DNA from 3 places in the Amycolatopsis sp. QT-25 genome. Region 3 is predicted to be linked to each of the others. Evidence: riboswitches for the same ligand, from Rfam matches in the RefSeq annotation. Region 3 holds a riboswitch; each other region holds the start of a gene.

Region 1 (7,433 bases), 3.3 Mb from region 3:
GCGGCCGCCAACGCCACGCGGCGCCGTTCGCCACCGGACAGGTTCGCCGTCGCCTTCTCGATTCCGAGAGCGGTGATGCCCAGACCGTCCATAATGGACCGGACTCGCGCGTCAGCGGCCCACTCGTGCTCCGCGCCGTAGCGCTCCAGTACGACATCTCCGACCGTGCTGCCGTCGGGAAGTTCGGTCCGCTGGGTGACCACGGCCATCCGCAGGCCACGGACTTGGCTGACGCGTCCCGTATCCGGCTCGGCGATCCCCGCGAGGACCTCCAGCAGCGTCGTCTTTCCGCCCCCGTTGAGACCGACGACACCGATACGCTGCCCCTCCGCCACACCGAGCGAAACACCGTCGAGCAGCGGGCGCACCCCGAAGGACTTGCTCACCGACTCCAGGTTGACCAAGTTGGCCATGCCTCAGCCGATCCTTTCCGAAAGCTTGCAACACAACGAATTAGTCGGTGTCCATTTCGGACACCCTCATGCGTGCACCCGAGGCGGCGACGGCCGCGGCGCGTCATCCCCGCCGACCAGCCGGGCCCCGGGAACCGGCCCGTGTGCGACACGCACCGTGCGACAGACCCCCGCACCGGACAGCTCCGCGGCGACCTCGACGGCGGACTGCGCGTCCGCGCACAGAAAGGCGCAGGTCGGCCCGGATCCGGACACGGTGCCGGCGAGCGCGCCCGCGTTGACCCCCGCCCGCAACGTACGCCGCAATCCCGGCCGCAACGAGACCGCCGCCGCCTGCAGGTCATTGCCGAGAAGCAACGCCAGCTGCCGCGGATCACCGGAGGCCAGCGCCTCGACCACCGGAGTGTGCGAACCGATCCGAGGCGGGCTGCCCTCTTCGCGCAACCTGTCCAGCTCGCCGAACACCCGCGGAGTCGAAAGACCACGCTGGTCGAACGCCAGAACCCAGTGGAACGTGTGCCTCGACAAGACCGGCACCAGCTGCTCACCTCGGCCGGTGCCCAGCGCCGTTCCGCCGTAGAGAGCGAAAGGAACATCGCTGCCGAGCTTCGCGGCGATACCCGCCAATTCGTCTCGGGAGATGTCGAGCTTCCAGAGCGACGCGAGGCCCACCAGGGTCGCGGCCGCGTCGGCGCTGCCACCGGCCATCCCACCCGCTACCGGGATGCCTTTGCGCAGCACCACTCGGACCTTGGGCTCGCCGTCCGCCTTGCCGACGTGGGCCGCCAATGCCTGCGCCGCCTTCCAGGCGAGGTTGTTGGCCCCTGTCGGCACTGCGCCTTCACCTTCGCCGTACACCTCGACGCCGGGATCTTCAGTGACCGCGACGGTCACCTCATCGGTCAGGGAAAGCGCCTGGAACACGGTCACCAACTCGTGGTAGCCGTCCGGGCGTACGTCACCGACCGACAGGTGCAGGTTGACCTTGGCGGGGACCCTGACGGTCACTGGGGGCGGTACGACGGCGAGCACCAGTCAAGACTACGTGGCCGCTCCCCTTGCGCTGTCAGCAGGAGAAAGGAGAACGGGACGAGTCAGACACGAAACGGGCCGTCCGGACAGGTTTCGTCCTGGGCGGCCCGTTCGCGGGGAAATCAGGCGGCGACGCCCTGCGGTCCGCGGACCGGGTGGGTCACATGGCCGCCGCGTTCGACGATCCAGGCGAGCGCGGCGTCCGCGCGCTCACCGCGCACACCGAGGCGGAACCGGCCGACCGGCGTGTCACCGATCCGGGTCAGGCCGCCGCCGATGGTGGCGAGTTCGACGTCGAAGCGACCGGCGGCTTCCGGCAGCAGCGCACCGACCGAAGCGAAGCCGATGAGCACGACGTCCACCGCTCGATCGTACTTCGACGCCTGCGCCCGTCCGGTCTCGATCGCGGGAAGCAGCGCCTGCGCGGTCCGGCTGTTCGGGTCGGAGACCAGGTCGAGCACGGTTCCCCGTTCGATGATCGCTCCGGCCTCGAGGACCGCGACGTCGTCGCAGACACGGCGGACCACGCCGGCGTCGGGAGTGGTGAGCAACACGGTGACCCCGAGCTCGGCACGCGCCCGGTCGAGCACGGTCAGGACCGCGCCGGACTCCTCGGGCTGCACACCCGCGGTCGGGTCGTCGGCCAGGAGCACGGACGGCCCGGCGGCGAGAGCCTTGGCGATGGCCACCCGGCGCAGCTGCCCCTCGGTCAGGTCGCCCGGCCGCTGGCCGGCCCTGGGACTGAGTCCGACCAGGTCGAGCAGGTTACCGACCCGGGTGCGGCGTTGCGGCCCGTCGAGGCCGAGCTGTTCGAGCGGCGAGGCGATGTTGCCGGCGATGGTGCGCTCGGCGAGCAATTCCGGTTTGGTGCTCACGACACCGACCTGACGGCGGATCTCGCGCAGCCGACGTCCGTCGAGGGTGCCGGTGTTGAGGCCGTCGAGCCGGACGACACCGCGGTCGGGGCGCTCCTGAAGGCCGATGCAACGAGCGAGGGTCGACTTGCCGGAGCCGGCCGGACCCACGACTCCGAAAAGCGAACCGGCTTGGATGTCCACGCTCACGTCGCGCAGGGCGACGACGGGATTTCCGTTGAGGGGAAAGGATTTGGACAGGTTTTCGACAGTGATCACGAAGGGCTCCATGCACATGGGGCGCTGCTTCTTTCGAGCGCGCCAACCGTCACCGAGTAGCCGTCCGGAACGGACGGATTCAGAGATAAGGGAAGAACTCAGGCAGTAACGGTGGAGCGTCGACACGCACTTACCGTGCGGCGACCTTCATCGACGACACGTCGCCTGGTCAGCAGGAGCGGGTGGGTGACCCTGTTCATTCGGCACAGCCTCCATCGGTCCTGGCTGTAGCACCTGCCCTGTGGAGGGTGGTTGCTGCGACGTCGGCGAGCCAGGTCTCTCAGTCGCTCGGGATGGCTCACTGAGTAAAACCGATCCCACTGGATGAAAGCAAGCACGTAGGCGCAGATCACACGTCTGGTCGCGTCCACAATACAGGAACAGTAGTTCATATCATGAGACGCAGAGAGGTGCTCCCGAACTATGGCAGGCGTGCTGCCTGCCAAGACGGCTTTGACTCGGGTAGATCGAGAAGAGGATTTACGCAGCCGTGCTTACCTTGACGAACCCGCGTCCACACCGTGCCGGCCACCCCGGCCGCGGTCGGTCAGACGGCCGCGGCGGCGATCCGAGCGAACTGGTGGACATCCAGCTGCTCGCCGCGGGTCTTGGGGTCGATCCCCGCCTTCTCGAGCAACTCCTCCGCGCGTTCGGCGGAACCGGCCCATGACGCCAATGCGGCACGCAAGGTCTTCCGCCGTTGCGAGAAGGCGGCGTCCACCACCGCGAACAGCCGCTGTCGGTCGACGGACCACACCACTTCACCCCGTTCGAACGCGACCAGGGCGGAGTCCACATTCGGAACCGGCCAGAACACGGTGCGAGGCACCGCGGCGACCTTCCGCGCCTTCCCGTACCACGCGAGTTTGACGCTGGGCACGCCGTAGGTCCGGCTCCCCGGGCCCGCCGCCATTCGGTCCGCGACCTCGGTCTGGACCATTACGAGGCCGCTGGTCAACGACGGCAGCTCGGCGAGCAGGTGAAGCACGACGGGGACCGCGACGTTGTACGGCAAGTTCGCGACGAGCGCGGTCGGCCGTGCGGGGAGATCGTCCGCTGTGATCCGTAAAGCGTCCGCGCCGACGACCTTCAGCCTTTCGGCCCCGCCTCGTTCGGCGACGGTGTTTGGCAGTCGCTTCGCCAACACGGGATCGATCTCCACCGCGACGACCTCGGCACCGGTCGCGAGCAGCCCGAGGGTCAGCGAGCCGAGGCCCGGCCCGACTTCCAGCACGACGTCCCCTTCGCCGATCCCGGAAAGGTCGACGATGCGGCGCACGGTGTTGGGATCGTGCACGAAGTTCTGGCCGAGCTTCTTGGTCGGACGTACGTCCAGCTCGGCCGCAAGCGCCCTGATCTCCGCAGGGCCGAGCAGTTCAGTCACCCGACGATCGTAGTCAGCCGCGGTAAGCCACGATTGGCCGGTGGACGACGTCGTACTCGAAGGTGAGAAAGTCCGGCTGCGCGACTGGGGGCCATCCGATCTCCGATCGCTCGAGGACCTGCTCGATCCCGCGCGGCCTTGGCACCAGACCAACGGGCCCTACTTCGGCGCCCCGACCGCGGCGGCCGCCGAAGCCACGGCGATCGAGCTCACCACAACCACAGCCGAACGGCCCGACCCCCGCGCCAGCCTCGCCGTGTGCGACCAGAGTGACGGCAAGTTGATCGGCCGAGTCAGCTGGTATTGGGAAAGCAGGCAGACCGACTGGCGGCGGATGGGACTGGTCATCTACGACGAGCGGTACTGGGGCGGCGGATTCGGCACCGAAGCCTTGGGACTGTGGACGACTTACCTGTTCTCCCGCACCGACGCACTGCGGCTCGACTTCGCGACGTACTCGGGCAATCCGGGAATGATCGCAGTCGGACGACGGCTGGGTTTCAGCGAAGAAGGCCGGTTCCGACGTGCTCGACGCTGGCCCGGCGGCGTGCACGACGCCGTCGTCTACGGGGTGCTCCGCGAGGAGTGGGAACAGCTGAACCTCTCAGGCAGGCGGCCGACGTGATCCCGCCTCCACCAACCTTGTGGGGTCTTCGAACTGACACGCGTCCCACTCCAGGGTGATACCCGCAGGTCGGCGCACCCGGAGGGTAATGATCATCCACCCGATCGATACCGTGCATTCGTTCGAATTTGCCTCGACAATCGAGGGATGACCAGTACAAACACTTCCCAGGCCTTCCCGCTCAACCTGCCGGAAGGCGACGCCGAACTGCTTCTCGACGAGTTGCAGACACGGCTACGCGAAGGGCGACGTCTGATCGCCGAAGTCGGCCAGATCCTGGCCGAGATCGAGTCACGCGGTGTCCGTGACCTTTACGGATACAACTCGATCGCCGTCTTCTACGAACATGTGGCTCGGGTGCCTCGAGCGGAGGCCCAGAAGGTGACCGCTCGAGCGCTCGCGCTCAACTCGAGACGGGCGCGCGACGGTACGTCGATCGACCCCGTCGCGCCTTTGACCGGTATCGCGGCCTCCGCCGGTGCGCTGGCCGAGGCCGGCATCGACCGGATCGTCACCGTCATGAAACGACTGCCCGACCACGTCACCGCAAGCACGCGGCATGAGGCCGAGAAGGGTCTCGTCGAGCTCGCCGGCGTCGCCAGACCGCGCGACGTCACGGTGGCGGGGACGGAGTTGCTCGCGCGCTTAGACCCGGACGGGAATCCCAAAGAGGATCCCGGTCCCAAGCTTCAGCGAAGCGAGTTCTGGTTGCGGCAGAAACGCACCGGTCGTTGGGATCTGCGTGGCAATCTCGATCCCGAGACAGGCGCCCGCCTGAACGCGCTCATGGTGCCGCGGGCGTATCCGGCTCCGAACGGAGAAGCCGACGACCGCACGCCTGCGGAGAGACGCGGTGACGCTCTCTCGGAGATCGTCGATCTCGCGGAAAGCAGCCCGGATATCCCGTTGCCTCGACAGACGTCGGAGCGGGTCACCGAGGAGTCTCCACTCGCGGAGCCGGTCGGGACACCCGCGAACCGTCCTAAACCGTCCCAGGCACGGTCTCAGGGCTTCCCAAGCCCACACCGTGGCGACGGAGCCGCGCGACCGGGTAATCCGGCCGAACGATCTCGGAACGTGGCCCATATACGGCCTTCGCGATGGTGGACACGGCTGTCGAGACCAAGATCCGGAGGCGCTACGCCGCCACAGGAGCCCTTAACGGCCTGAAGACCACCTTGCGGACGGAACCCACACGATGGCCTTCAGGAAAAGGGAACTATTCGGCGATCAGGCCTTCTTGCCACAGTGCGGCCAAGCGCCGTAGCCACCGCGGTCGTCGCGGAGCTTTTCGGCGACAGCGATCTGCTGGGCCTTGCTGGCCTGGTGCGGGTACGCGGCGTACTTATCGCCACCGTAGGCGTCCCAGGTGCTCTTGTTGAACTGGAGGCCACCGTAGTAGCCGTTGCCGGTGTTGGCGGACCAGTTGCCGGTCGACTCGCACTGCGCGATGCGGTCCCACGCGCCGGCGTCCCCGATGACCGGATCAGCGGGCTTCTTCGTACCGATCTTGACGATCTTGGGCTTGGCCTCGGTGAGGACCTCTTCCGAGACCTTCTCGCGGCCGACCTCTTTGCCGTTGCGGTTGGTGACCTTGTAGGTCACGGTCTTCTGGCCCGGGGTGCCCGGTTCTTCGACCTTGGTCTTGCCCTTTTCGAGCTCCGGGTCGTCGACCTTCTGCTCGGGCGGAGCGATTTCCTCGTTCTGCTTGACCATGGTGACACCGGTCCGGCTGATGTGGACCTCGGCGCCGTCGACCAGCTTGACGTCGAGGCCGCCGACGGCCTCGTCGTCCGGGCCGAGGGTCATCCGGAGCTCACCGAGGAATTCCTTGGTGGTGATCGAGTTGGTCTGAACCTTGCGCGGCTCGTTCGCGCCGTCGAAGACCGTGACGTTCTTGAGGGTCTTGACCTCCACGGTGGCGCCCTCGAGCGGCAGCTCACCGTTCTGCGGGAGCGACGTCCAGGTGCCTGCCTTGGCGAGATCGGCACGGCCAAGCTGGTTCAGCGCTTCGCCGAGGTTGGTCGCGCGGACCCAGGACTCCTGCTGCGGTGAGCCGTCGACGATCAGGTTGAGCTTGCGGCCGCGCTCCAGCTTGATGACACCGCCGTCGCCCACCTCGGCCTGAGGCGAGGGCGAGAGCGAGTCGTGCGCGCCGACCGAAAGGCCGGCGTCTTCGAGGACCTCACCGACCGTGTCGCCGAAGCTGTGGATGGTCTGCTGCTTACCGTCGATGTCGAGCGTGACGCTCTTGTTCATCGCCATCGCGGCCGCGCCGCCACCGCCGAGGGTGAGCAGCACCGCCATGACGGTTCCCTTGAGGAACCGCTTCTTCCAGACGCGGGTCGCGCTCGAAATGACCTCGTCCTTGGTCGCCGCCTTCATCGGCGCGCCCGCGGTGCGGTCTTCGGCCACCTCGTCCGGAATGACGATCGGCGGGAGCATGGTGGTCTCGGCGCTGATCAGGCGGATCAGCTCGTCGACGTCGACGTCGATCTCGGCCATCAAGGTGTCGGCGTCGGGGCCGAGCGCGGCCAGGACGTCCTGGTGCGTGATGCGCGGATCGTCGGAGTAGTCCAGCTCGCCGTACTGAGTGTCGCGGTCGAGCACGGCAACCGAACCGGCGGAAGCGAAGGTGTTCGTCTCTGCGCCGAGGCGCGAGCCATCCTGCCTACTGCTACCAGTCACTGGGTCGTTCCCTTTCCCAAGACGTCGAGGAGCTCGACAACCACTCCACTACGTCCTTCGTCTCGATGCGCACTTCGGCACACCTCTAGAAGTCCGACACCCGCAGCCAGCGCCATCGTCACGGTTCCAGGCCGTACCTCTCCTGGTTCCGCTTCCCC
Region 2 (7,433 bases), 3.5 Mb from region 3:
GCCACGGTCGCGGTCTGCGTGGTGGCGTACTCGAGCGGGCAGCTCGCCCACGCGTCGGGCCTGCTCGCCACCTATGTCGCGGCGCTGGTGCTAGGGAACTCGAAACTGCCACACCGGTCGGACACGCTGTCCTTCGCCGAGGGGCTCGGCTGGCTCGCGCAGATCGGGCTGTTCGTACTGCTCGGCCTGTTCGCCTCGCCGAGCAGGATCCTCGAAAGCCTGGTCCAGGGCCTGGTCGCGGGTGCGGTCGTGCTGTTGCTCGCCCGGCCGTTGTCGGTGGTGCTCTCGGCGCTGCCGTTCAAGATCCCTTGGCGAGAACAGGTGTTCCTGTCTTGGGCCGGCTTGCGCGGGGCGGTCCCGATCGTGCTCGCGCTGATCCCCCTGTCGTCCGGGCTGCCCGGTGCGCAGCAACTGGTCGACGCGGTGTTCGTGCTGGTCATCGTGCTGACGCTGCTCCAGGGCGCGACGCTGACCCCGCTCGCGCGCGTGCTCGGACTGGCCCAGCACGCCGAAGCACACGAGATCGACGTCGACTCCGCTCCTCTCGACGAGATGGGTGCGGAACTCCTGCAGGTACGGATCAACGCCGGCTCCAAGATGCACGGCGTGTACCTGGCCGAACTACGGCTGCCGGTGGGGGCGACGATCAGCCTTCTCGTGCGCGACGGCACCGGCTTCACCCCCAACAAGAACACCCGGCTCCAGGAACGGGACCAGCTACTCGTCGTGACCACCGCCGAAGCCCGTGACGCGGCCGAGCGACGCCTGCGGGCCGTCGACCGCGCCGGTCGCCTGGCCAGGTGGAAGGGCGAATCCGGGCAGTAGGTCACGACCGGCACCAGTTGTTCGTCGGGTGATCTCGGGAAATTCTTCCCATCTGTACTCCTTTTGAACTACCTTCCCCGCAACCGACTCCATCGAATGGGTGAGTGTCGCGGGGTAAGGAGTACGCAAAGTGACGAAAATTCCGGTGCGGTTCGCTGGTCTGGGTGTCGCTGCGGCACTCGTCGGCGTGGTTCTCGCGGTACCCGCGGCGGCCGCAGGCGCGTTTCCCACGTTCGGGCTGCCCTTCGGGACGGGCCAGTCGGTGTACTCGGCGGGAATCCACTCGGACAACGGGATCTCCGGCGTGAAGAACGCCATCGACTTCAGCCCCGGCGATCGGATCGTGCGCGCCCCGCTGGCGGGCACGGTCCGGATCCAGCACTGCGACGGCGGCGACTGGGTGACCGTCGACCACGACGGCGGCCGGCGGACCGGGTACTACCACCTGGAGGGCATTTCGGTCACCGACGGCGAGAGGGTCGCCCCTGGCGACGCCCTCGGCCGGACCGGCAACGCGCTGCCCTGCGGGGGCAGCAGCACCGGCGCCCACGTGCACTTCACCCTGTGGACACTGCCCACGGCCGCCGCGCGGAGCGGTGACTCGCGTGACTTCGGTGTCGGCGCGGGCAACTGGAACGGTATGTCCTACGACGAGGTCTCGACCAAGGTCGCGGAGACCTACGGCGAGCCCATCGACGGCAAGACCTTCGGGGGCTGGCAGTTCACCGCGGGCACCGAGCAGTACTCGGGGAGCGCGACCGAGGTGTCCTCCCGAGTGACCAGCCCGCTGCCCGGCCGCTTCCGCGTCTGACCCCCCGCAATTCGGCACCTGCTTGCGTTGGTTCGCGGCCCGGACCAGCGCAATCAGGTGCCGAATTGCGGGTTCTCTCGCTTGCGGAGCACGTGAGCGGCGTCTCAAGATGCGGACGAGGGGTGGCTCGATCGCCCGCCCATCCGCTAACTTCTTCCCTAGGTCACGAGTGTCAGCGTCAAGCCCCGGCTAGCTGACCGGCAACCCTCCTTCCGCGGTGGGGTGCCCCGGGTGAGGACCTGGCCCGTCGCGTGGTGCGGCGGGCAAGCGCGGGATCCTCGTCGGGTCCCCTGGCCCGGAGGATGACGATGACTCTCGCTCTCGAACGCACGAACACCCCCGCCGCTGTCGTGGAAACCGTTGCCACGTACGAAATCCCGACGGTCGCGTGCGCCGGTCTGCGGGTCCCGCTGGTGACCGGCGGCGACATCGGGTACGCCAACCTCGATCACGCGGCGAGCGCTCCCTGTCTGGACGAGGTGCGTGCCGCGGTCGACGAATTCCTGCCCTGGTACGCCAGCGTGCACCGCGGCGCCGGGTTCGCTTCGCAGATCTCCACCAGGCTTTACGAGCGCACGCGCGGAATCCTGCGGGACTTCGTGGCCGCGCGGTCGACCGACGCCGTCGTGTTCACCCGCAACACCACCGATTCCTTCAACCTTCTCGCGCGCAGCTTGCCGAAGCACACGTCGGTCGTGGTGTTCGACACCGAGCACCACGCCGCGCTGCTGCCGTGGAAGGGCCTGAACGTCCGCCGCGTCCAGACCCCTCGTACCCGGCTCGCCGCGGTGGCCGCCGTGGACGAAGCGCTCGCGGACTGCCCGCAGGGCCCGCGGCTGGTCGTCGTCACCGGCGCGTCCAACGTGACCGGGGAACTGTTGCCGGTCAAGAAGATCGCCACCGTCGCGCGCCGGCACGGTGCCCGCATCGCGCTCGACGCGGCGCAGCTCGCGCCGCATCGCAGGGTCTCCGTGCGCGAACTGGACGTCGACTACGTCGCGCTGTCGGGCCACAAGCTGTACGCGCCTTTCGGTGCCGGAGCGCTGATCGGCCGCGCGGACTGGCTGCGCGCCGCCCAGCCGTACCTCGCCGGTGGCGGAGCGACGAAACTGGTCAACCGTGACTCCGAAAACCTTGGTGTGGTCTGGAATTCCGGGCCCGAGCGGCACGAAGCCGGTTCTCCCAACACCGTCGGCGTCTACGCGCTCGGTGTCGCCTGCCGGGCGCTGGCCGGGAACTGGGACACGATCGTCGCCCACGAGGACGAACTGCTGGCGCGGCTGCGTCGCGGTCTGGCCGCCGTTCCCGGACTCGCCGAGCTGCGGCTGTTCGACGCGCCGGTCGACCGGGTCGGCACGCTCAGCTTCGTCGTCGACGGCTTCGACCCGGGCTGGCTCGCCGCGGTCCTTTCGGCGGAGTACGGCATCGGCGTGCGGGACGGCGCGTTCTGCGCGCACATCGCCACCAAACGGCTGATCTCCGCCGCCGGTTCGACCGGGCAGCAGGCCGTCCGGGTCAGCCTCGGCCTCGGCAGCACCACCGAGCACGTGGACCGGCTCGTGCTGGCGCTGCGCCAGATCGTCGCCCGCGGCGCCCGCTGGCAGTACGAGAAGCCCGAGGGCCGCTGGGTGCCGGAGAACGATCCGCGGGAACTGCCCCCGTTCTGCGCCTGACCCACTAGCCTCACCCCGCATGGGGAACGAGCGACCGCGTTACTGGTTTCCGCTGGCGTTGCTGGGATTCGCCCAGCTGACGGTGGTGGCCTTGTCCTTCGGTGGAAGATGGTCCGGGGGCTGGTTCGCCTACGCGCCCGCCGGTGAACAGCGGTTCCTGACGCAGGATCTGTATGGCGTCGGGTCCGGCGAGGTCTTCGCCTCCTTTCGCGGTGTGGAGATGAGCCGTGAAAACGCGGCCGCGCTGGACCTGCCGCTCTCCGGCGTCGGCCGGAACGACGGCTGGTTGTTCGCCGTGCTCGCCGTCTATCTCGGCACGGTGGTGTTCTACACCTTCCGGGCGAAGACCGTGCGGTGGTGGAAGGTCGCCGCGATCGCGTTCGGCGGACTGGTCGGCATCGTGCTCGCGGATCTGGTCGGCTACTGGGAACTCGACATGGACGGCGACGCGCGGAGCGCGGTCCTGCTGACCCTCGGCCTGGCCGGGCTCGCCTGGCTGGAGCGCAGCGTGCTGGTGCTCGTCGTGGCCGCGGCGTTCGTGCTCTGCGCGGTCGTGCTCGCGCGAGGACAGCTCGCGTTGGTGCTTTCGTCGCTGGTCGCGCTCGCCGGTGCGTTCGCGGCCCTGCTGAGCAGGCCGAAGACGGCCGCCGAGGAGGCCTGAGCACACTCAGTGGACAATGGGGGCGTGAGTACAGAGCCCGAAACCGCGCCACCGTCGCCGCCGCTGCCCAAGAAGCGCGTCGCCGTGGTGTTCGCCGTCGCCGCGGTGCTGTGGGGGATCGACCTCCTCACCAAGCAGATCGCCGTGTCCACGCTCGAGGGCAGGCAGCCGGTCGAGTTCCTCGGCGGGCTGGTGTACTTCCAGTTGGTGCGCAACCCCGGTGCCGCCTTCTCGATGGCGACCGGGCTGACCTGGGTGCTCGCGCTGGTCGCGATGGCCGTCGTGATCGCCATCGTCTGGCTGTCCCGGCGGCTGCGTTCGGTCGGCTGGGCGATCGGCCTCGGCCTGGTGCTGGCCGGTGCGCTCGGCAACCTCACCGACCGGATCTTCCGCGCGCCGGGCCCGCTGCGGGGACACGTGGTCGACATGATCTCCGCGTTCGCGCCGAACGGGCAGGGCTGGGCGATCTTCAACGTCGCCGACTCCGCGATCTGTGTCGGTGGCGTGCTCATCGTGATCCTTTCCCTGCTGGGCAAGGACTACGACGGAACATCGACAAAAGACAAGAAGAAAGCGGCGAGCGAATGAGCGCGCGGATGTTGCCCGTTCCCGACGGGCTCGACGGCATGCGCGTCGACGCGGGGCTGGCGAAACTACTGGGACTTTCCCGCACGATCGTGGCGGAACTGGCCGAGTCCGGTGAGATCCTGCTCGACGGCAGGCAGGCCGGGAAGTCGGACCGGCTGACCGCCGGCGGGCTGCTCGAAGTGACGCTGCCCGATCCCGCCTCACCCATCGAGGTCGTCGCGGAACCCGTCGAAGGCATGAAGATCCTGCACGACGACGACGACATCGTGGTGATCTCGAAGCCGGTCGGCGTCGCCGTGCACCCGAGCCCCGGCTGGACCGGCCCGACCGTCGTCGGCGGGCTCGCCGCCGCCGGGCTGCGGATCGCGACCTCGGGCGCGGCCGAACGCCAGGGTGTCGTGCACCGGCTGGACGCCGGCACCACCGGCGTGATGGTCGTGGCGAAGAGCGAGCACGCGTACACCGTGTTGAAGCGGGCGTTCAAGGAACGCACCGTGGACAAGGGCTACCACGCCATCGTCCAAGGGCATCCGGATCCGACGCGCGGCACCATCGACGCGCCGATCGACCGGCACCCCCGGCACGACTACAAGTTCGCCGTCGTCCAGGGCGGACGGCCCAGCGTGACGCACTACGAGGTCGTCGAGGCCTTCCGCGCCGCGTCGCTGGCGCAGATCAAACTGGAGACCGGCCGTACGCACCAGATCCGCGTGCACTTCTCGGCGCTCAAGCACCCGTGCGTCGGCGACTTGACCTACGGCGCCGACCCGGTGCTGGCGCGCAAGCTCGGGCTTTCCCGGCAATGGCTGCACGCGAAGACGCTCGGCTTCGCCCACCCGTCGGACGGGCGCTGGGTCGAGTTCGAGTCGGAGTACCCGGACGACCTCGCCACCGCGCTGCGGATCCTGCAGGACGAAAACTAGCCGCGTCGTGGCCGGTGCGGCGCCCTCGAGTACATGAAGGACTCCTTCATGTACTCGGGAGGGCCGTCGCCCAGGTCAGTCGTCGATCGACCAGGTCAGCGTGCGCTCGTCCGGCTCCGGCCGGGGTGACCAGCGCACGGCGACCACACGGGTGGCGTCCGGGAGCACGTAGACGGTGTGGCCGCCGAGGGTCTCACCGGGCCGGACACCGATCCGGTGCGGCGGCCGCGAGGTCAGCGACACCGGCGCCTTCCCGATCGGCTTGCCGTCCGCGGTGAGCAGTTCGAGGTAGTTGTCCGGAAGCGATACGAACGGGATGCCGCCGCGGTTGGTGATCTCGGTGTGCACCACGACCGATCGTTCGCCCGCTTCCAGCGAGTAGCCCGCCGCGCTGAACAGGTAGTCCGCCGGGTCCTGGACCTCGAGCAACTGGACGGTGAGTTGTTCCCCCTCCAGGCCCTGGGTCTCCAGCACGTCACCGGTCCGGCCCTTCTTGCCCTCCGGAGCCGCCTGCGCGGTGACCTGCTGTTCGTCGCCACGGGCCCAGGACGCGGTCTGCGGAACACCCCAGGTGCTCATCACCGGGTCGGCGGGCGCCGGCGGAGGCGGGGCGAACTGCTGCTGCGGAGGGGCGGGCGGCCGCGGCGGCGCCATCGGCTGGCGCACCGGGGCCGACGGCGGACCGGGGTAGCGCCCCGAGGGGGTGCCGTGCACGTTGTACGCGCCCGAGGGCGTGCCCTGGACGTTGTACGGCCCCGAGGGCGTGCCCTGGATGTTGTGCGGTCCGGAGTGGCCCGGCGGACGCTGTGGTGGAGGGGGCTGAAGGGACTGTGGGGGCTGAGAGGGCTGTGGGGGTTGCTGAGCCCACGAAGGCGGTGCCCCGGCGATGGCGGCCCGTAGCCCGTTCGGGTCGCTCTCCACGCCGACGAGCAGCGGCAAGCCGCTGCCGGAGAGGGCGACCAGCCGGTACGCGACCTCACGCGGATCCATCCCGACCTTGGCCGCGAGTTCGTGTACGGCCACCTTGCCCAGGTCCGCGAGGGCGGCGAGCAGGCGGATGTCCACGGGATCGGTCACGGCCACGTCCGGGAACGCTACCGTCTCGCTCCCGGCGCCGCGGGGAGAGGCCGTCCGAGTGCCGCGATTCCCGGCTTCGGTAGGACGCGGTCTCCATTAGGGTCGGGGACACCGCCTCCACCGATCACTGGGGAAGAAACATGAGCGAAGTCTCCGCCCTCGCCGACGAGTTCGTCGAAGCCCTCTTCGACGCCGAGCCGGTCTTGCCCGCTTTGCAGGGCTTCCGTCCGGAATCGACCGGGCTCACCGATCTCAGCGAGGCCGCCGGAGACGCCTTCCGCGCGAAGCTGGCCGGCCTCGCCGAGCGGGCCGAGGCCCTCGGCACCGAGAGCCTGGGCGCGGAGGAGAAGATCACCCGTGACGTGCTGATCGCGATGGCGCGGGCGAGGATCGCGCTGCTGGATTCGCGGTTCGTCGAGTTCACCGTCAGCGACCTGTTCATCTCGCCCGCCGCCGAGGTGCTCACCATGCTGCCGATGATGTCGGTCGGGACGGGCGCGCAGGCGGAGGCGCACCTCGGGCGGATCGCCGCGATCCCCGAATACCTGCGGCAGGCCGCGCAGCGGCATCGTGACGGCGTCGCCCGAGGCCTGGTACCGGTCGCCTACCTGGTCGACGCCACCGTCGCGTACCTCGACCGGCACCTCGCAGAGCCGTCGGCCGATCCGCTGCTGCGCCAGCCCGCGCCCGACGAAGAATTCGAGACCCGCCGCGCCGACCTGCTGCGTGACGTCGTCCGGCCCGCGATCGCCGAATACCGCGAGGTGCTCGCGAAGGAGATCGCGCCGCACGGCCGTCCCGAGGACAAGCCCGGCGTCTGCTGGCTGCCCGACGGCGAGCGCATCTACGCCCTGCTCGCCGAGATGCACACGACG
Region 3 (7,433 bases):
GATCTCGATCGACCCGTTCCCGGCGAAGAACACCGTCCCGCCGGGGAACTCCTTGTCGATCGCCAAGCCCAGGGTGTCCCGGTAGAACGCCGTCGACACCTCGAGATCCTTCGGGTGGATCAGCACCCTGCTGCTCAGCACGTCCATGCTCCCATCCCTACCGGATGGGTTCAGGCCATCGCAATCGCGGTGATCCCCGCCAGGACCAGCCAGGCGGCGAGGCCGCCCAAGACGATGCTCAGCTCCCGCGCGAGTGCGACGAGGCTCACCGGGGCGATCCGCAGAGCGTAGAGGACCAGCAGTAACGCGGAAATCGCGGAGAAAGAACGGCGGCGTTCCCCGCCCCGCCAATGGTGCCGCTCGGAGCTGTCCCTGTGCCCTGATCGTGTGTTTCGCCGAACGGACAGGCGGCGGAACCCTGGGCATTACGATCTTCGTCGTACTGTAACGGCGCCTCCCCAGGCGGCCGCGAGCGGCCCCGGGGTGGCTGTTAAACTTGCTTTTCACCGTCGTGTGGCATTCCGTTCTGGAGGAAACCCGCGCCGCTCTCACGAGCACGCAGGGCCGGTCACAGCGCGGCGGCGAAACCACCGAGAGATGCAAGAGGAGCGCCCCCGTGGCCAACATCAAGTCGCAGATCAAGCGCATCACCACCAACGAGAAGGCGCGTCAGCGCAACCAGGCGATCCGGTCCTCGGTGAAGACCGCGATCCGCAAGTTCCGCGAGGCCGCCGACGCCGGCGACAAGGCCAAGGCCCTGGAGCTGCAGAAGGACGCGGCCAAGAAGCTGGACAAGGCCGTGACCAAGGGCGTTCTCCACGCCAACCAGGCCGCCAACAAGAAGTCCGCGCTCGCGAAGCGCGCGAACTCTCTCTGATTCGGCTTTCAACGGGCCCCGGCGACTCGCGTCGCCGGGGCCCGTTGCCATTTCAGCGGCCTGTGCCGTGGGCGTCGACGACCTGCAGGACGGCGCGTTCCAACGCGTACTCCGGGTTGGCCGCGACTCCCTTGACCTCGGCGTTGAGCCGGGCGACCACCCGCATCGCGGTGGCGAGACCGTCCTGACCCCAGCCTCGGGCCTGCCCCTGGGCTTTGCGCACCTTCCACGGCGGCATTCCCAGCTCGCCCGCCATCTGGTTCGGGTTCCCGCGACCGGCGCCGGACACCCGCGCGATCGTCCGGACCGCGTCCGCGAGCGCGTCGGCGACCAGCACGTGCGGCACGCCCAGTTGCATCGCCCAGCGCAGCGACTCGAGCGCCGCGACCTTGTCACCGGCGACGGCCTTCTCGGCGACGGCGAATCCGTTCACATCCGCGCGACCCCGGTGGTAGCGGCGGACCGCCTGCTCGTCGACCGTTCCGCCCGCGTCCGCGACGAGCTGGGTCGCGGCTGAGGACAACTCACGCAGATCCGAGCCGACGGCGTCGATCAGCGCGAGCACGGCAGCACCGTCGATCTTCCCGCCGACCCGGCGGACCTCGTTGCGGACAAAGGATTCCCGTTCAGCGGCCTTCGTCAGTTTCGGGCACTCGACGACCTCCGCCCCAGCCTTCTTCAACGCCTCGGGGAGCGCCTTCGCCGCCTTGCTGCGACCACCTCCGCTGTGCACGACGACGAGCACGATGCCGTCGGCGGGTGCCTTGACGTAGGCCATCACCCCGTCGGCGAGCTCCTGCGAAATGTCGTGCGCCGATTCGAGGACGATCACCCTTCCTTCGGCGAACAGCGAAGGGCTGACCATCTCCGCGAGCGCCGGCACTGTGAGGTCCGACACCCGGATCCGGGTGAGATCCGCCGTCGGATCGGCCGCTTTGGCCGCGTCCGAAGCGCTGCGGACCGCGCGTTCGATCAGCAGCTCTTCCTCACCGAGAACCAGGACCAGCGGCGATGGGGCGGCAGCTTGCGTCGTCACGGTGACGATCCTGCCACTCGTCCGCTCGTGTGCTTTGTCCGGTGATGAGTTCCGGGCACGGTGGCCTCACCTGAGCCTCATGTCGTACGGTGTTGGCGAGGCGACGCGACGACACGCGTGCCGACAATCGAATACCGCTCATCCAGAGGGGCAGAGGGAACGGCCCGACGAAGCCCCGGCAACCGGCGTCAGCCTGTCATTCCGCGATCGCGGGATAGCTGACGAACACGGTGCCAATTCCGGCCCGCCACGGCGGGGCAGATGAGGAAAGGACCCTCGCGATGACCGCAACCCTCGGCACGACCTCCACCACCAAGACCCCGGATCTCGGACCGGCCGTCGAACTGGTGTCGAAGGAAGAGGGACACCGGCAGCCGCTCGCCCCTGAATTCGTTTCCGCCGAGGACTTTTCGCCGCTCGAGGTCGCCTACGACTTCGGCCGCGTGCGCCGCGAGGACATCGAAGCCGGACCGAAGAACATCTGGCGCTACAAGAAACTCCTTCCCGTTCCGTCGAACGTCGAAGAGATCCCCAACACCGAACCCGGCGCCACCCGGCTCATCCAGGCCGACAGGCTCGCGAAAGCCTTGGGTGTCAAGAAGGTCTGGGTCAAGGACGACACCGGCAACCCGACGCACTCGTTCAAGGACCGCGTGGTGGCCGTCGCACTGGCCGCCGCGCGCGAATTCGGCTTCGACGTGCTCGCCTGTCCGTCGACCGGCAACCTGGCCAACGCCGTCGCCGCCGCGGCGGCCCGCGCCGGCTGGCGGTCGGTCGTGCTGATCCCGAAAACCCTCGAGCGCGCCAAGATCCTCACCACCGCCGTGTACGACGGCGACCTGATCGCGGTCGACGGCAACTACGACGACGTGAACCGGCTCGCCACCCAGCTCGCCGCCGAGCAGGAGAGCTGGGCGTTCGTCAACGTGAACGTCCGGCCCTACTACTCCGAAGGCTCCAAGACGCTGGCCTTCGAGGTCGCCGAACAGCTCGGCTGGCGGCTTCCCTCCCAGATCGTGGTGCCGATCGCCTCCGGTTCCCAGCTCACCAAGGTGGACAAGGGTTTCCGCGAGTTCGGGCAGCTCGGCCTCGTCGACGAGACGCCGTACAAGGTGTTCGGCGCGCAGGCCACCGGCTGCTCCCCCGTCTCGGCGGCCTTCCGCGCGGGCCACGACGTCGTCCAGCCGGTCAAGCCGGACACGATCGCCCGGTCGCTCGCCATCGGGAACCCGGCCGACGGTCCCTACGTCCTCGACGTGGTCAACCGCACCGGCGGCGCGATCGAAGACGTCACCGACGAAGAGGTCGTCGAGGGCATCCGCCTGCTCGCCCGCACCGAGGGCGTCTTCACCGAGACCGCCGGTGGAGTCACCGTCGCGACGGCCAAGAAGCTCATCGAGACCGGCAAGCTCAACCCGGACGAGGAGATTGTCCTGTTGATCACCGGTGACGGCCTCAAGACCCTCGACGCCGTCGAGGACAAGATCGGCCCGAAGGCCACCGTCAGCGCCTCGGCCGACGCGGTCCGCGAAGCACTCGGCATCTGATACCTGGGGACGGAGTTGGGAACGGGTTCGCGAGGCGGACATAACGCGTGAACCCGCCCTGTCCGCCACAGGACGTGTTGTACCAGGTCACATCCTGCCGACGTCGATCGCGGCGCGGGTTCACCGACAGGCGCTGAGTTCCCGCCCGGCCCGCCTCAAGAACGAGGCGGGCCGCGGGGCTCACCCCGGCGCAGCAAGGCAAGTCCCCGCGCGTCGGCGACGACCGCGGTGTCGCCGTCGGTGTCCGTTCTGGCGATCGAAGCACCCACGGCGGTCAGGTTGTCCAAAGTGGACTTGTTCGGATGGCCGTAGGTGTTCCCGGCGCCGACACTCACCAACGCCACCCTCGGCGCGACGGCGTTGAGGAAATCCGGTGCCGTGTAACGGCTTCCGTGATGCGGGACCTTCAGGATCTCGGCATGCAGATCGGCACCTTCGGCCATCAGGTCGGCCTGTGCGGCGAGCTCGACATCGCCCGTCAGCAGTAGCCTGCCCGCCGGGGTCCCGGCCCGCAGGACGACCGATCCGTTGTTGATCACCGTGCCGTCCTGTTCGAGGGCCGATCGCCGCGTGACATACCGGGGTCCCAGCACGTCCAGCGACAGCCCCGGCCAATCGAGCCGCTGCCCGATCCCCAGTTCCAACAAGGGAATCCCGCGGCGTGCGGTCTCGTCCGCGACCTGCTGCCACGCCCAGGCGGGAGCCCGGCCCGGGCCGACGGCGACCGCACCGACCGACCGGCCCTCGAAGACGGATTCGAGGCCGCCGATGTGGTCGGCGTGCAGATGACTCAGCACGACCAACGGAACGCGATCCACGCCGAGCCTGCTCAGGCATTCGTCGACCGGTCCCGGTTCAGGCCCGGTGTCGACCAGGACCGCCCTGCCCGGCTCGCCCGTCGCGAGGGCGACGGCGTCCCCTTGCCCGACGTCGCAGGCGACGGCACTCCACGACGCCGGTGGCCACGCCGGTGCCAGCACCCGTACCGGGACGAAAACGAGCAGACCGGCGGCCAGCGCGACCGCCAGCAGGATCCTGGCGTGCCGTAACCGGATGGCGACAAGCAGCACGACGAGCAGTCCGGCCGCCAACAGCCCACCCCACCAGCCATCCGGCCAGTCCACGACCGCGCCCGGCGCCCGGGCGCCATGCCGGGCCACGGTGATGAGCCAGCTCGCCTCGGGTTCGGTCAGGCGGACCAGCAGCCTGCCCGCCGAGGGCCACCACGGGCCGACGACGGTGGCCAGCACACCGAACACGGTGGCCGGGGCGACCACCGGCGCGGCGAGCACGTTGGTCACCACCGAGACGAGACTGACCGATCCCGCCATGCCCGCGATGACCGGCGTCGTCACCACGAACGCGGCCAGCGGGATGGTCAGCCCCTCGGCGTAGCCTGCCGGAACTCCGCGTCCGACCAGCCACTCGGCCCACCGGGGTGCCAGCAGGACGAGCCCGGCCGTGGCCAGCACCGAAAGGGCGAACCCGAAGTCCGCGGCCATGGCCGGATCGGCCACGACGAGCCCGGCCACCGCGAACGCCAGCGCGGGCAGCGCCGAACCTTGGCGCCCCAAGGCCAGCGCCAACAGCCCGACCGCCCCCATCACCCCGGCGCGGAGCACGCTGGGCGCGGGCCCGGCGAGGACCACGAACCCGGCGAGCCCCGCGGCGGCCGCGGCGGCGGACGTCCGCGGCCCGACCCGGAGCACCCTCAGCAGGAGCAGGATCGAGCCGCAGACGATCGCCACGTTCCCACCGCTCACGGCCATCAGGTGGGACATGCCGGAGTCCGTGAACTCGCGTTCGACCCTCGGGGACAGCGTGCTCGTGTCCCCCACGACCAGTCCGGGCACCAGACCGGCCTGCTCCTCCGGGAGGACGGCGCACAGCTCCCGGAGCCCGGTGCGCAGCGATTCCGCGGCTCGCTGCCACCAGGGCGCCGGTCCGAGGGCCGACGGCGGACCTCGCACCGAGAGGACCGCGACCGTGAGCTCGGCCCCTTTCGCCGGGGCGAGCCGCCCAGCGGCGGTGACCTGCTGCCCGGGCAGCAAATTCAGCCACCCCTCGGCGGGAGCGAGCAGGAGGATCCGGCCGGCCGAATCCACCACCCGCTCCCCCGTCACCACGGTGTCCACCGTCGCGGCGATGACCACCAGGCGGGTGCCTGCCCGGCGATCGGCGTATCCGGCACCGCGGACCGGACGTGGCCGCTCGGTGACCACCACCCTCGTGGTGGCGTCGCTCCCCCGTGCGGCGGCGGCACGGAGGTCGTCTTGCTCGGCGGCCCGGATCCGCAGCGCCACCGGACCGGCGGTGAGCACACCGAGGACCGCGAGCGCGCCGAGCCCCACCACCCACCGGGACGCCGTCCGGCGGGCACGAACACCGGCGGTGATCGCGAGCACCACGGCGGCCGCACCGCAGAGCATCGTGATCCACCAGCCGCCCGACAGCCCGGAAAGAGTACCGAGCCAGGCCGTCGCCGCGGCCGGTACCAGCCGCAGGTCCTGCCCTCGCCACGACGCGGTGTCCACTTCGGACGGATCGGCGGACGGGTTCATCCGACGGACACCAATTCCCGGACCTTCTTGAACTTGCTTTCGCCGATCCCTTCTACGTCACGGAGTTGCTCGACACTGGTGAACCCGCCGTGCCCGGACCGCCAATCGACGATGCGTTTCGCCATCACCTCGCCGACCCCGGGCAGGGTGTCGAGTTGCTCGGCCGTGGCCGTGTTCAGGTCGAGCTTCCCCATCGGTGCCGCCGTTCCGGCCGCGGCCGGAACGGGGACCCCGACGGCCACCTGCTCGCCGTCGGTGAGCCGCCGGGCCAGGTTCACCCCGGTCAGATCCGTTCCGGGCTGTGCCCCACCGGCCGCCGTGAGGGCATCGGCGACCCGTGCGCCCGGCGGGATGGTGACCAGACCGGGTTTGAGCACCCGGCCGACGACGCTGACCACCAGAGGCGCCTTGGCCGCCGCGGCGGGGGCGTCTCCGGCGGCCTTGGCCGACGGCAGGGGCGGCGGGGTCTCCGCCCCTGGCCGGTGTCCGAACAAGGCGATCGCGCCGGTCACGATCACGGCCACCGCGATCAGCACGGCCGCCACGGCGAACCACCGCCGGTTCACCGGGATCCCGTCCGCCGTGAACCGGGCGGGCACCCAGCGACGGACGAGCCTGCCCGCGGGCGGGCCCTGGCTGGGCGGCGACAGCTGCGCGGTCAGCCACGCCAGCCTGGCGTTGACGGAGGGATCCGGTGGACGGGCGGTTTGATCGAACACGTGAACGACGCTACGGAGCGGGAATGGCGGGCGGCAGTGGCAAATCCCAGGGCTGTGGACAAGTGGGGTGTTGTGGACAACTCAGCCCTGGCCGAGGCCGGATCACCGATTTCTGTCGGGGTCTCAAGGGACGCTGGAAGGTTGCCTAACCCGCGCGCTGGATCACGACACCGAGCACCCCGGGCCCGGTGTGGGCCCCGATGACCGCGCCGATCTCCGAAACCACGCACCCCTCCGGACAGCTGATGGACTCCTCCAGCCGGTTGGCCAGTTCGACGGCGCGTTCCGGAGAAGCCAGGTGATGGACCGCGATGTCGGCACGCCCGCCTTCCGTCGCCTTCACGGCGAGCTCTACCAGGCGAGCCACGGCGCGATTCATCGTCCGCACCTTCTCCAGCGGCTGGATCCTGCCCTCGGACATGTGGAGCACCGGTTTCACCGCGAGCGCGGTGCCGAGCAGGGCGGCGGCGGAACCGATCCGCCCGCCGCGACGCAGGTATTCGAGGGTCTCGACGGCGAACAGGGTTTCCGAGCGGCTCACCGCGTCGACCGCCGCGGCCTCCACCTCGGCCGGTTCCGCCCCGTCCGCGGCGACGCTCGCCGCTCGCAAGGCGGCGAACCCGAGCCCCATCGCGGTGCTGCGTGAATCGACCACTCGCACCTTGTCCGGCCCGACCTCCTGGGCGGCCAGCA

What was found. A riboswitch is a leader RNA that binds a small molecule or an ion and turns the genes downstream of it on or off. The one in region 3 is predicted to bind S-adenosylmethionine.
Region 1: it holds a riboswitch for S-adenosylmethionine, as region 3 does, so the genes downstream of both, P3102_RS32040 (ATP-binding cassette domain-containing protein) here and thrC (threonine synthase) in region 3, are expected to answer to the same signal.
Region 2: it holds a riboswitch for S-adenosylmethionine, as region 3 does, so the genes downstream of both, P3102_RS25785 (aminotransferase class V-fold PLP-dependent enzyme) here and thrC (threonine synthase) in region 3, are expected to answer to the same signal.

The regions. Positions count from the first base shown of each region.
Region 1 is NZ_CP120210.1:6,865,151-6,872,583, forward strand. It holds gene P3102_RS32030 (ABC-F family ATP-binding cassette domain-containing protein) at 1-413, opposite strand, end outside; gene P3102_RS32035 (4-(cytidine 5'-diphospho)-2-C-methyl-D-erythritol kinase) at 480-1,445, opposite strand; gene P3102_RS32040 (ATP-binding cassette domain-containing protein) at 1,568-2,578, opposite strand; SAM riboswitch class I at 2,788-2,878, opposite strand; gene rsmA (16S rRNA (adenine(1518)-N(6)/adenine(1519)-N(6))-dimethyltransferase RsmA) at 3,126-3,962, opposite strand; gene P3102_RS32050 (GNAT family protein) at 4,003-4,587, shown strand; gene P3102_RS32055 (DUF222 domain-containing protein) at 4,735-5,757, shown strand; gene P3102_RS32060 (resuscitation-promoting factor) at 5,818-7,197, opposite strand.
Region 2 is NZ_CP120210.1:5,570,661-5,578,093, reverse strand. It holds gene P3102_RS25795 (potassium/proton antiporter) at 1-825, shown strand, start outside; gene P3102_RS25790 (M23 family metallopeptidase) at 956-1,636, shown strand; SAM riboswitch class IV at 1,798-1,912, shown strand; gene P3102_RS25785 (aminotransferase class V-fold PLP-dependent enzyme) at 1,945-3,309, shown strand; gene P3102_RS25780 (hypothetical protein) at 3,329-3,970, shown strand; gene lspA (signal peptidase II) at 3,995-4,558, shown strand; gene P3102_RS25770 (RluA family pseudouridine synthase) at 4,555-5,481, shown strand; gene P3102_RS25765 (AsnC family protein) at 5,557-6,564, opposite strand; gene P3102_RS25760 (DUF885 domain-containing protein) at 6,699-7,433, shown strand, end outside.
Region 3 is NZ_CP120210.1:2,117,133-2,124,565, reverse strand. It holds gene P3102_RS09815 (VOC family protein) at 1-147, opposite strand, end outside; partial or broken gene P3102_RS09810 (EamA family transporter) at 207-308, opposite strand; gene rpsT (30S ribosomal protein S20) at 617-877, shown strand; gene holA (DNA polymerase III subunit delta) at 930-1,913, opposite strand; SAM riboswitch class I at 2,049-2,181, shown strand; gene thrC (threonine synthase) at 2,195-3,460, shown strand; gene P3102_RS09790 (ComEC/Rec2 family competence protein) at 3,616-6,021, opposite strand; gene P3102_RS09785 (ComEA family DNA-binding protein) at 6,018-6,740, opposite strand; gene P3102_RS09780 (DegV family protein) at 6,886-7,433, opposite strand, start outside.